DNA from 3 places in the Streptomyces sp. NPDC050617 genome. Region 2 is predicted to be linked to each of the others. Evidence: riboswitches for the same ligand, from Rfam matches in the RefSeq annotation. Region 2 holds a riboswitch; each other region holds the start of a gene.

The links. Region 2 has a riboswitch for cobalamin ahead of cobN (cobaltochelatase subunit CobN). Riboswitches for the same ligand answer to the same signal wherever they lie in the genome.
Region 1: linked by a shared signal. The riboswitch ahead of AB0I49_RS30135 (cobalamin biosynthesis protein) and the one ahead of cobN (cobaltochelatase subunit CobN) in region 2 are both predicted to bind cobalamin.
Region 3: linked by a shared signal. The riboswitch ahead of AB0I49_RS00755 (ABC transporter substrate-binding protein) and the one ahead of cobN (cobaltochelatase subunit CobN) in region 2 are both predicted to bind cobalamin.

The regions. Positions count from the first base shown of each region.
Region 1 is NZ_JBFAIS010000028.1:66,174-69,441, reverse strand. Features, by position in the region: partial or broken gene AB0I49_RS30135 (cobalamin biosynthesis protein) at 488-1,423, opposite strand; cobalamin riboswitch at 1,476-1,609, opposite strand; gene AB0I49_RS30130 (hypothetical protein) at 1,863-2,102, opposite strand; gene AB0I49_RS30125 (inorganic phosphate transporter) at 2,139-3,268, opposite strand, start outside.
Region 2 is NZ_JBFAIS010000029.1:107,098-110,365, reverse strand. Features, by position in the region: gene cobN (cobaltochelatase subunit CobN) at 1-2,158, opposite strand, end outside; cobalamin riboswitch at 2,324-2,460, opposite strand; gene cobG (precorrin-3B synthase) at 2,840-3,268, shown strand, end outside.
Region 3 is NZ_JBFAIS010000001.1:169,251-172,518, forward strand. Features, by position in the region: gene AB0I49_RS00745 (RNA polymerase sigma-70 factor) at 1-522, opposite strand, end outside; partial or broken gene AB0I49_RS00750 (carboxymuconolactone decarboxylase family protein) at 436-875, shown strand; cobalamin riboswitch at 1,227-1,358, shown strand; gene AB0I49_RS00755 (ABC transporter substrate-binding protein) at 1,394-2,392, shown strand; gene AB0I49_RS00760 (iron ABC transporter permease) at 2,419-3,268, shown strand, end outside.

The DNA of each region.
Region 1 (3,268 bases), on a different contig from region 2:
CCCACAAACCCGCCACGATCCTGCCCACAACGCCGACCACTGCCACCCCGCCGGCCACTCCCGCACCACCACGAAGCGGAACGGCACCGCGCCCCGGCCTTCCGGTTCCGGCCCGACTGCCGCCGGGGGCGCTCGCCGCGCCTGGACGGCGGGCCACGCCCGTGGCCGCTCCGGCGGCGCCGGCCCCGTCGCCCGGGACAGCGGTCGCCGTCGGGACTCGTCCGTCGGCCGCGCTCGTGCGGCTGCTCGCGCTGCTACGACTGGTCACGCCCATGCGGCTGCTCGCGCCCGTGACGACGCTCGCTGCGTCCGTACGGTCGACCGCTTCGGTCCGTCCGGCTGCGTCCGTACGGTCGACCGCTTCGGTCCGTCCGGCCGCGCCCGTACGGACCAGCGCGTCCGCTGCCTCCGCCACGCCCGCGGCGGCGCTCGCCACGCCCGTAACGACTCCTGCCGCGCTGCCCGCTCGCCGTCCCGCGGCGGTCACGACCGCCGCCCGCCCCGCCACCGCGACGCACAGCGCCAGCAGCGAGACCCGGCGCGAGAGCCGTACCGCCCGTTCGATGTCCGCGACGGCGACCGGGCGCAGCTCCGCGCCGAGTACGGGGCGGTGTTCGACGCGGCCCTGGTAGGCGAGGGTGCCGCCGAGGCGGATGCCGAGGGCGCCGGCGAAGGCGGCTTCGACCGGGCCGGCGTTGGGGCTGGGGTGCTTGCCCGCGTCGCGGCGGGCGACGCGCCAGGCGCCGCGCGGGTCGGGGCCGGCGACGGCGGCGAGCGCGGCGGTCAGCCGAGCGCCCGGCCAGCCGGCGACGTCGTCGAGGCGGGCCGCGGCCCAGCCGAACCGGCGGTGGCGCGGCGACTTGTGCCCGACCATCGCGTCCAGGGTGTTGACCGCGCGGAAGCCGACCAGCCCCGGCACCCCGGCGACCGCGCCCCACACCAGGGCGCCGACCACCGCGTCCGAGGTGTTCTCGGCCACCGACTCCACCACGGCGCGCGCGATCTGCTGCTCGTCCAGTTCGCGGGGGTCCCGCCCGCACAGATGCGGTAGCCGCTCCCGCGCCGCCGCGAGGTCCCCGGCGGCCAGCGCGCCGCCGACCGCCCGCGCCTCACGGCCCAGCGAGGTGCCGCCGAGCACGGCCCAGACGGCGGCGGCGGTCAGCGCCGCCTCGGCCGCGCGCGGCGCGGGGGCGGTGCGTACCGTACGGGCCAGCAGCGCGGCCCCCGCGGCGGCGCCGCCCGCGCACAGCGCGGTGTGCAGCGCCCCGAAGCCGCGGTGATCGCGCCACAGGGCGCGCTCGGCGGCCGCGGCGGCGCGCCCGAAGGCGGCCACCGGGTGGCCGCGGCGGGGGTCGCCCGCGAGGAGGTCGCCGAGGAAGCCGAGGGCGGCGCCGTACGCGAAAGGGGCGTGACCGGCACGCATCCGTATGTCCTCACTCAGGGTCCGCGCCCTGGCTCGACGTGACCGGCGACCAGAGTCTCCTGGCTCCCGGATCCGCGCTTCCCCCGGCCTTCCAGCTCGTGTCGGCGAGCCGTGGCCTGTGAGTGATGGGGGAGCGCTCCCCGGTAACAGTGGCGGGACCGCGCCGGATTCGCACCGGCTTCCTCTGCTGTCGCCGTTTGGCTCCGGAAGTCCACCATGGCCCGGGAACGGCCGTCAACTCACGCTTGACCTGCGACGGGGGAGTGTGCGGAGGCACACAGTGGGGAACGCGGGGCGCACGCGCGAAGGCCCGCCGGGCGGTGTCATCCGGACACTCCCCGGCGGGCCCCAAGGCACTGCCGTCACCGCTCGGCTCAAGCGACTCAGCTCAGGCGAATCCGCTCAAGCGGCTCAGCTCAAGCGGCTCAGCTCAGGCGGTTCAAGCCACGATGAGATAGATGCCGTACGCGACGACCGCCGCGCACGCGGCGAAGCAGGCGTACGCGCCGGTGCGGGCGAGGGCGCCGGGGCCGCCGGTCGCGGCGGCCGCGCCGTCCCCCTGTTCGCGCGGCTTGCGGGACGTGCCGACGATGCCGAGCGTGAACACGCCCACCATGCCGACCGTCACCACGAGGCTGACGCCGAAGACCTGCCCGAGGGCTGCCCAGTCGATGTTCATGGCGTGGGTCCTGATTCCTTAGGTGGCTCGGACGGCTCAGGTGGTCGCCGCGGCGGCCGGGGCGCGGTCGTGGGGCTGGGCGGGCGGTACGTCCGCCGCGGTGAGCGGCCCGGCGGGCGGCGGGGCGACGCTCTGGAGCGCGGCGGTGACCACACCGGCCGGCTCGTCGGCGGTGGCGGCGGGCTCGGGCGCGTTCACATTGGTGTGGTCGACCGGCTTGCGCCGCGACGCCGCCCAGATCGCGCCGCAGGCGGCGAGGGCGAGGACGGCGACCGCGGTGATGCCCCAGTCGCCCTGGTCGGCGAGGAACGCCGCGCCGCCGGAGACGAGGGCGGCGGCCGGGAGCGTCAGGCACCAGGCGACGACCATCCGGCCCGCGGTCGACCAGCGGACGACGCCGCCCTTGCGGCCGAGGCCGGCGCCCATCACCGAGCCGGAGCAGACCTGGGTGGTGGAGAGCGCGAAGCCGAGGTGGGAGGAGGAGAGGATGACGGCCGCCGCGCCGGTCTGGGCGGCGAAGCCCTGCGGCGGCTGGATGTCGGTGATGCCCTTGCCCATGGTGCGGATGATCCGCCAGCCGCCCAGGTAGGTGCCGAGCGCGATGGCGAGGCCGGCCGAGACGATGACCCACAGCGGCGGGTCGGCGTGCGGGGCGACGACGCCGCCGGTGACCAGCGCGAGGGTGATCACGCCCATGGTCTTCTGGGCGTCGTTGGTGCCGTGGGCGAGGGAGACCAGGGCGGCGGAGGCGATCTGGCCCGCGCGGTACCCCTTGGCGGTGTCGCGCTCGTCGCGGTCGCGGGCGAGGCGGTACGTCAGCCGGGTGGCGAGCAGCGCGGCGAGGCCCGCGACGAAGGGGGCGGCCACGGCCGGGATGACGACCTTCATGATGACGGCGTCGCCGTTGACCCCGCCGGTGCCGACGGAGACCAGGGTCGCGCCGATGAGGCCGCCGAAGAGGGCGTGCGAGGAGCTGGAGGGGAGTCCGGCCAGCCAGGTGAGCAGGTTCCAGACGATCGCGCCGACGAGCCCCGCGAAGATCACTTCGGGCCTGATGCCCGCGCTCTCGTCGATGATCCCGCCGGAGATGGTCTTGGCCACCTCGACGGAGAGGAACGCGCCGACGAGGTTCAGCGCCGCGGACATCGCCACCGCGATCCGGGGGC
Region 2 (3,268 bases):
CGTCGGCGCCGGTGCGGGTGGCGGCGGACTCGTCGAGGCCGAGGGCCTCGCGCAGGCCCGGCAGGGCGGCTGTGCCGCCCCAGATCTGCCGGGCGCGCAGGATCGCGAGGACGAGGTTGACGCGCTCGGGGCCGGTGGGCGCGGCGCCGAGGACGTGCAGGCCGTCGCGGATCTGGGCGTCCTTGACCTCGCACAGCCAGCCGTCGACGTGCAGCAGGAAGTCGTCGAAGCCGTCGTCGTCCGGGCGGGCTTCGAGGCCGAGGTCGTGGTCGAGCTTGGCGGCCTGGATCAGCGTCCAGATCTGGGCGCGGATGGCGGGCAGCTTGGCCGGGTCCATGGCGGCGATGGAGGCGTACTCGTCGAGGAGCTGCTCCAGGCGCGCGATGTCGCCGTAGGACTCGGCGCGGGCCATCGGCGGCACGAGGTGGTCGACGAGGGTGGCGTGGGCGCGGCGCTTGGCCTGGGTGCCCTCGCCGGGGTCGTTGACCAGGAAGGGGTAGATGAGCGGCAGGTCGCCGAGGGCGGCGTCGGGGCCGCAGGCGGCGGACAGGCCCGCGTTCTTGCCGGGCAGCCACTCCAGGTTGCCGTGCTTGCCGAGGTGCACCATGGCGTCGGCGCCGAAGCCGCCGTCGGCCCGGTCGGCGGCGATCCAGCGGTAGGCGGCGAGGTAGTGGTGCGAGGGCGGCAGGTCGGGGTCGTGGTAGATGGCGATGGGGTTCTCGCCGAAGCCGCGCGGCGGCTGGATGAGGATGAGGAGGTTGCCGCGGCGCAGGGCGGCCAGCACGATGTCGCCGTCCGGATTCTGGCTCCGGTCCACGAACATCTCACCGGGCGGCGGTCCCCACTGGCCCTCGACGGCCTCGCGCAGTTCGGCGGGGAGCCGCTCGTACCAGCGCTTGTAGTCGGCGGCGGGGATGCGGACCGGGTTGCGCGCCAGCTGCTCCTCGGTGAGCCACTCCTGGTCGTGGCCGCCCGCCTCGATGAGGGCGTAGATCAGCTCGTCGCCGACGCCGGAGTCGAGGCCGGGTACGGGCTCGGCGCCGAAGTCGTAGCCGTCGGCCTTCAGGCGGCGCAGCAGGGCGACGGCGCTGGCGGGGGTGTCGAGGCCGACGGCGTTGCCGATGCGGGAGTGCTTGGTGGGGTAGGCGGAGAGGACGAGCGCGAGGCGCTTCTCGGCGGCCGGGATGTGGCGCAGGCGGGCGTGGCGCACGGCGATGCCGGCGACGCGGGCGGCGCGCTCGGGGTCGGCGACGTAGGCGGGCAGGCCGTCCTCGTCGACCTCCTTGAAGGAGAACGGGACGGTGATCAGGCGGCCGTCGAACTCGGGGACGGCGACCTGGGTGGCGGCGTCCAGCGGGGAGAGTCCCTCGTCGTTCTCCTCCCAGGCGGTGCGCGGTCCGGTCAGGCACAGGGCCTGGAGGATCGGCACGTCGAGGGCGGCGAGCGCGCCCGCGTCCCACGACTCGTCGTCGCCGCCGGCGGACGCCTCGGCGGGCTTGGTGCCGCCGGCCGCGAGGACGGTGGTGATGACGGCGTCGGCCGCGCCGAGCGCCTCCACCAGCTCGGGCTCGGGCGCGCGCAGGGACGCGACGAAGAGCGGCATGGGCGTGCCGCCCGCGTCCTCGACGGCCTGGCACAGGGCCTCGACGAACGCGGTGTTGCCGGACATGTGGTGGGCGCGGTAGTAGAGCACGGCGATCCGCGGGCCGCTCGCGTCGGGGCGGGGGGTGCGCTCCAGCGGGCCCCAGGTGGGGGCGGGCGCGGGCGCCTCGAAGCCGTGGCCGGTGAGCAGCACGGTGTCGGAGAGGAAGCGCGCGAGCTGCTCCAGGTTGGCGGGCCCGCCGTGGGCGAGGTAGGCGTGCGCCTCGGCGGCGATGCCGACGGGGACGGTGGACGCCTCCATCAGCTGGGCGTCGGGGGCCTGTTCGCCGGTGAGGACCACCACAGGCCGGTCCCCGGCGAGGAGGGTGTCGAGCCCCTCCTGCCAGGCGCGTACGCCGCCGAGCAGCCGTACGACGACGAGCTGGACGCCGTCGAGGAGGCCGGGCAGCTCGCTCAGGTCGAGGCGGGCCGGGTTGGCGAGCCGGTAGGGCACGGGCCCGTCGGCGGCGCGCGCGCTGAGCAGGTCGGTGTCGGACGTCGACAGCAGCAGGATCACTGGAACTCGCCTCGCGTAGTCGTTCCGGGCCGGGTGGCCGAGGGGGCCCGGCGGCTGGGGGTACGGGAGCCCGCGGCAGAGCGGCGGGCGGACAGCGGGTACGTCCGGGGCGCGCGGAGCCGGAACATGCGCATGCGTCGGCAGCCTTCCTCGGGGTCCGCGCCCCGGGCGGTGGGAGGACGGCGGGAGTTCCTGACTCGCCCGGCATCGCTGCCTGGCTCACAGTGGCGGGACCGTGCCGGAGTCTCACCGGCTTCCTCCCCTGGCGCCGTCTCTGGCGTCCGGCGGACCGAAATGATCCGCCGGTGAGCATAGTAAGCGCTATACCCTCCGAGCTGCGGCGCCACTGAGGCCGACCGGCCTCTCATGCCGGCCCGCCGAGGGCACCTCCCAGCAGGAGCCGGGGGAGCTTGAGGACGCACGGCCGCCCGATCCAGGCCGTCCGGCGCTTGAGGACGAGGCCCGCGCCCCCATCCGGCCCGACGCCCGAGGACGCACAGCAACCCAATCCAGCCCGTCCGGCGCTTGAGGACAAGGCCCACCCCCCATCCCGCCCGACACCCGGGGACGCACAGCAACCCCATCCAGCCCGTCCGGCGTTTGAGGACGAGGGTGCGGGGCGGTGCCCCGCGGGAAACACCGGCACCCACCCGAGTGGAACGTCTCGGTATGCTCGCGGCCATGCCCTTCGCCCCCGCACCCACCCCGCCCGGGGCCCGGCCCACCGCCCGGCACGGCGACGACGCATGCCCCGGCGCGCTGCGCCTGCACCCCGCCGCGGACGGCGCCCTGGCCCGTATCCGCATCCCTGCCGGACTCCTGACGGCACGTCAGGCAACGGCGCTGGCCCACCTGGCGGTGGAACTGGGCGATGGCTGTCTCGACCTCACCTCGCGCGGCAACGTCCAGGTGCGCGGGCTCGCCCCCGACCGCGGGGCGGCGCTCGCGGTCCGGCTGCGCATGGCCGGCCTGCTCCCCTCCGACCGGCACGAGCGCGTACGCAACATCGCGGCGTCCCCCCTCGCCGGGCTCGACGAGGCCGGGCACGCGGACGTACAGGGCTGGGCCCGCGAACTGGACGCGCTGCTGTGCGCGGACCCGGACGCGGCC
Region 3 (3,268 bases), on a different contig from region 2:
CCGGTGGGCGATCTGGCGGACCGCGGCCGGGTTCTTGTCGACGGCCTCGGCGATGTCGTCGTACCCGAGGCCGAACACCTCGCGCAGCACGAACACCGCCCGCTCGGTCGGGGCGAGCGTCTCCAGTACCAGCAGCATCGCCATCGAGACGCTGTCGGCCAGCTCGACGTCCTCGGCCACGTCGGGCGCGGTCAGCAGCGGTTCGGGCAGCCAGGGGCCGACGTAGGACTCCTTGCGTCGGCTGAGCGTGCGCAGTTGGCTCAGCGCTTGCCGGGTGGCGATCCTGACCAGGTACGCACGTTGGTCCCGCACGGTGTCGTGGTCGACGCCCGCCCACCGCAGCCAGGTTTCCTGGAGGACGTCCTCGGCGTCGGCGGCCGAGCCGAGCATCTCGTAGGCGACGGTGAACAGCAGGTTGCGGTGGGCGACGAACGCCTGGGTGGCGCTGTCCGTGCGGTCGCCGCGAGTGACCGGCTCGGATGTGTCCCTTGTCCGGCCGCTCGTAGTCGGGAACTGGTACAGCTCCGGGTCGGCCAGCTCAACGGCTGCGGCTTCTGTGTCGACGCCCACGCCAAGGAGGCCGCGGGGCCGCCGGGGAGACCGCGCTCCGGCTGGGCCTGGTGGCCGCCTGGCGGCACAGCACCATGTTCACCGAGGCCGAGCAGGCCGCGCTGGCGCTCACCGAGGAAGGCACCCGGCTCGGCGACCACGGCGTGTGCGACGAGACCTGGGCCGCGGTGCGCAAGCACTACGACGATGACCAGGTCGGGGCACTGGTCTGCCTGGTCTCCCTGATGAACGCGGCCACCCGGATGAACGTGATCGTGCACAACCCGGGGGGTTCGTACGAGCCCGGTATGTTCGCCAGCACGTAGGCCCGAGCCCGGCACGTAGGCCCGGTGCCAGCACGTAGGCCCGAAGCCAGAACGTAGGCCCGAGGCCAGAACGTAGCCCCGGAGCCGGCACGTAGACCCGCGGTCAGCACGTAGGCCCGCAGCGTCGAGGTCGAGACGATGACGCGCCCGGCTCCGCCTGCGGACGTCCGGAGTGCCCGCAGCGCGCCGTACCACCCCTCACTCGACCCCCGCGGATCGACCAGAACTCCAGCACCTTCGTGCTGTATTCGGTGCCGTATCCGGTGGCGTCTGCGGACCCGCATAGAGCGCTTCCGGGGTGCGGGCCGCCCGGCGGGCGCGGCTGCGGGCCCCGATCCGCCGTCTGGCACACTGTGCTCACTCAACCGAGGCGGCCAGGGCCAGGAAGTCGGTGCGAATCCGGCGCGGTCCCGCCACTGTGACCGGTCGGCCCCTCGTGGGCGCGGCCGGAAGCCAGATACTGTCTGGCCGCCTTTCCGTACCGACCGGGGACGAGGATCCCTCGGAAAGGCATGTACATGCTCCGCATAGGCGCGGCCTCGCGCACGCTTCTGACGTCTCTGCTGCTGCTTCCGCTCGCCGCGTGTGGCACGTCCGGTTCATCCGGTGCGGACAAGAGCGACGACAAGGCGGGCGGCGCGTCCGCCGGCTTTCCGTACACGGTCACCAACTGCGGAGTGAAGACCACGTTCACGCAGGCGCCGAAGCGAGCCGTCGCGCTCAACCAGCACACCACCGAGATCCTGCTCGCCCTGGGCCTGCAGGACCGCATGGCGGGCACCGCCTACCTCGACGACAAGATCAGCCCCGAATACCGGAAGGCGTACGACTCGGTGAAGGTGCTCGCCGAGAAGTACCCGTCGAAGGAGACCCTGCTCGGCGCGAATCCGGACTTCGTGTACGGCGGCTACGCCAGCGCCTTCGACAAGGGCGAGGGCCGCGATCGCGCCGGATTCCAGAAGTCCGGGATCAACACCCGCCTGAACATCGAGAGCTGCGCCAAGGGGCCGATCGACGTCGATGACCTCAAGACCGAGGTCACGCAGGTATCGCGGATCTTCAACGTCCCCGAGCGCGGCAAGAAGCTCATCGCGCGGGAACAGAAGGGCCTCGACTCCGTCGCCGCACGCCTCAAGGGCGTCGAGCCGGTCTCCGTGTTCGTGTACGACTCCGGTGACTCCAGCGCGTTCACCGCGGGCGGTCAGGGGCTCGGCAACGACATCATCCGCCGCGCGGGCGGCCGCAACGTCTTCGCGGACGTCGAAAAGTCCTTCGCCGACGTCTCCTGGGAACGCGTCATCGCCCGCAAGCCCGACGTCGTCGTGATCTACGACTACGGCGGCACCAGCGTCGCCGCGAAGAAGGAGCGGCTGCTGAACGACCCGGCGCTCAAGAACGTACCGGCGATCAAGAACAAGCGGTTCGCGGTGCTGCCGCTGTCCTCGGCCGTGCTCGGGGTGCGTGCCGCCGACGCCGTCGACGGCCTCGCCGCGCAGCTGCACCCCGGCGCGAAGTGAGCGGCGCCCGCACCCGGTGCTTTCCGTTGCTCGTCGCCGCGCTGGTCCTGGCGGTGGGGGCGGCGGCTGTCGCCGGACTCGCCATCGGGGCCGTGGGGATCCCGCCGGGGGAGGTGCTGCGCATCCTGGTCTCCGGTGAGCGCGGCGGCGCGTTCGCGTCCATCGTGTGGGACGTGCGAATGCCGCGCGTCATCCTCGCCATCGTGGTCGGCGCGGGGCTCGCCGTCGCCGGGACCGTGCTGCAGGCCGTGGTCCGCAACCCGCTCGCCGACCCGTACCTGCTCGGCGCCTCATCGGGCGCCTCCTCCGGCGCGGTCCTCGTCATCGTGCTCGGCGTCGGAGCGGGCACCGCGAGCACCGTCGCGCTGCCGGTGGCCGCGTTCATCGGCTCCATGGGCGCCCTCGTCGTCGTGTACGCGCTCGCGCGGCGCGGCGGCACCATGACGGCCGGGCGACTCGTGCTCGCCGGGGTCGCCGTGCAGTACATCCTGGCCGCGTTCACCAGTCTCGTCCTTGTCCTCTCGGCGCAGGCTGAGCACGCGCGGGCCATCATGTTCTGGACGCTGGGCGGTCTCGGCGCCGCCCGTTGGAACCAACTCCCGCTACCAGCCGTCGTGTTGATGCTCGGCACGGTGCTGCTCGTCGCGCTCGCCCGCCCGCTCGACCTGCTGCTCGCGGGCGAGGAGGGGGCCCAGGTTCTCGGCCTGGACACCAACCGCTTCCGGGCCGCCGTCTTCGTCCTCACCTCGCTCGTCATCGGCGTCCTCGTCGCGTTCAGCGGCGCGATCGGCTTCGTCGGCCTGATGGTGCCCCACGCCGCCCGCATGATCACCGGCGCGGGACACCGCAGACTGCTGCTCGTCGCCGCGCTCGGCG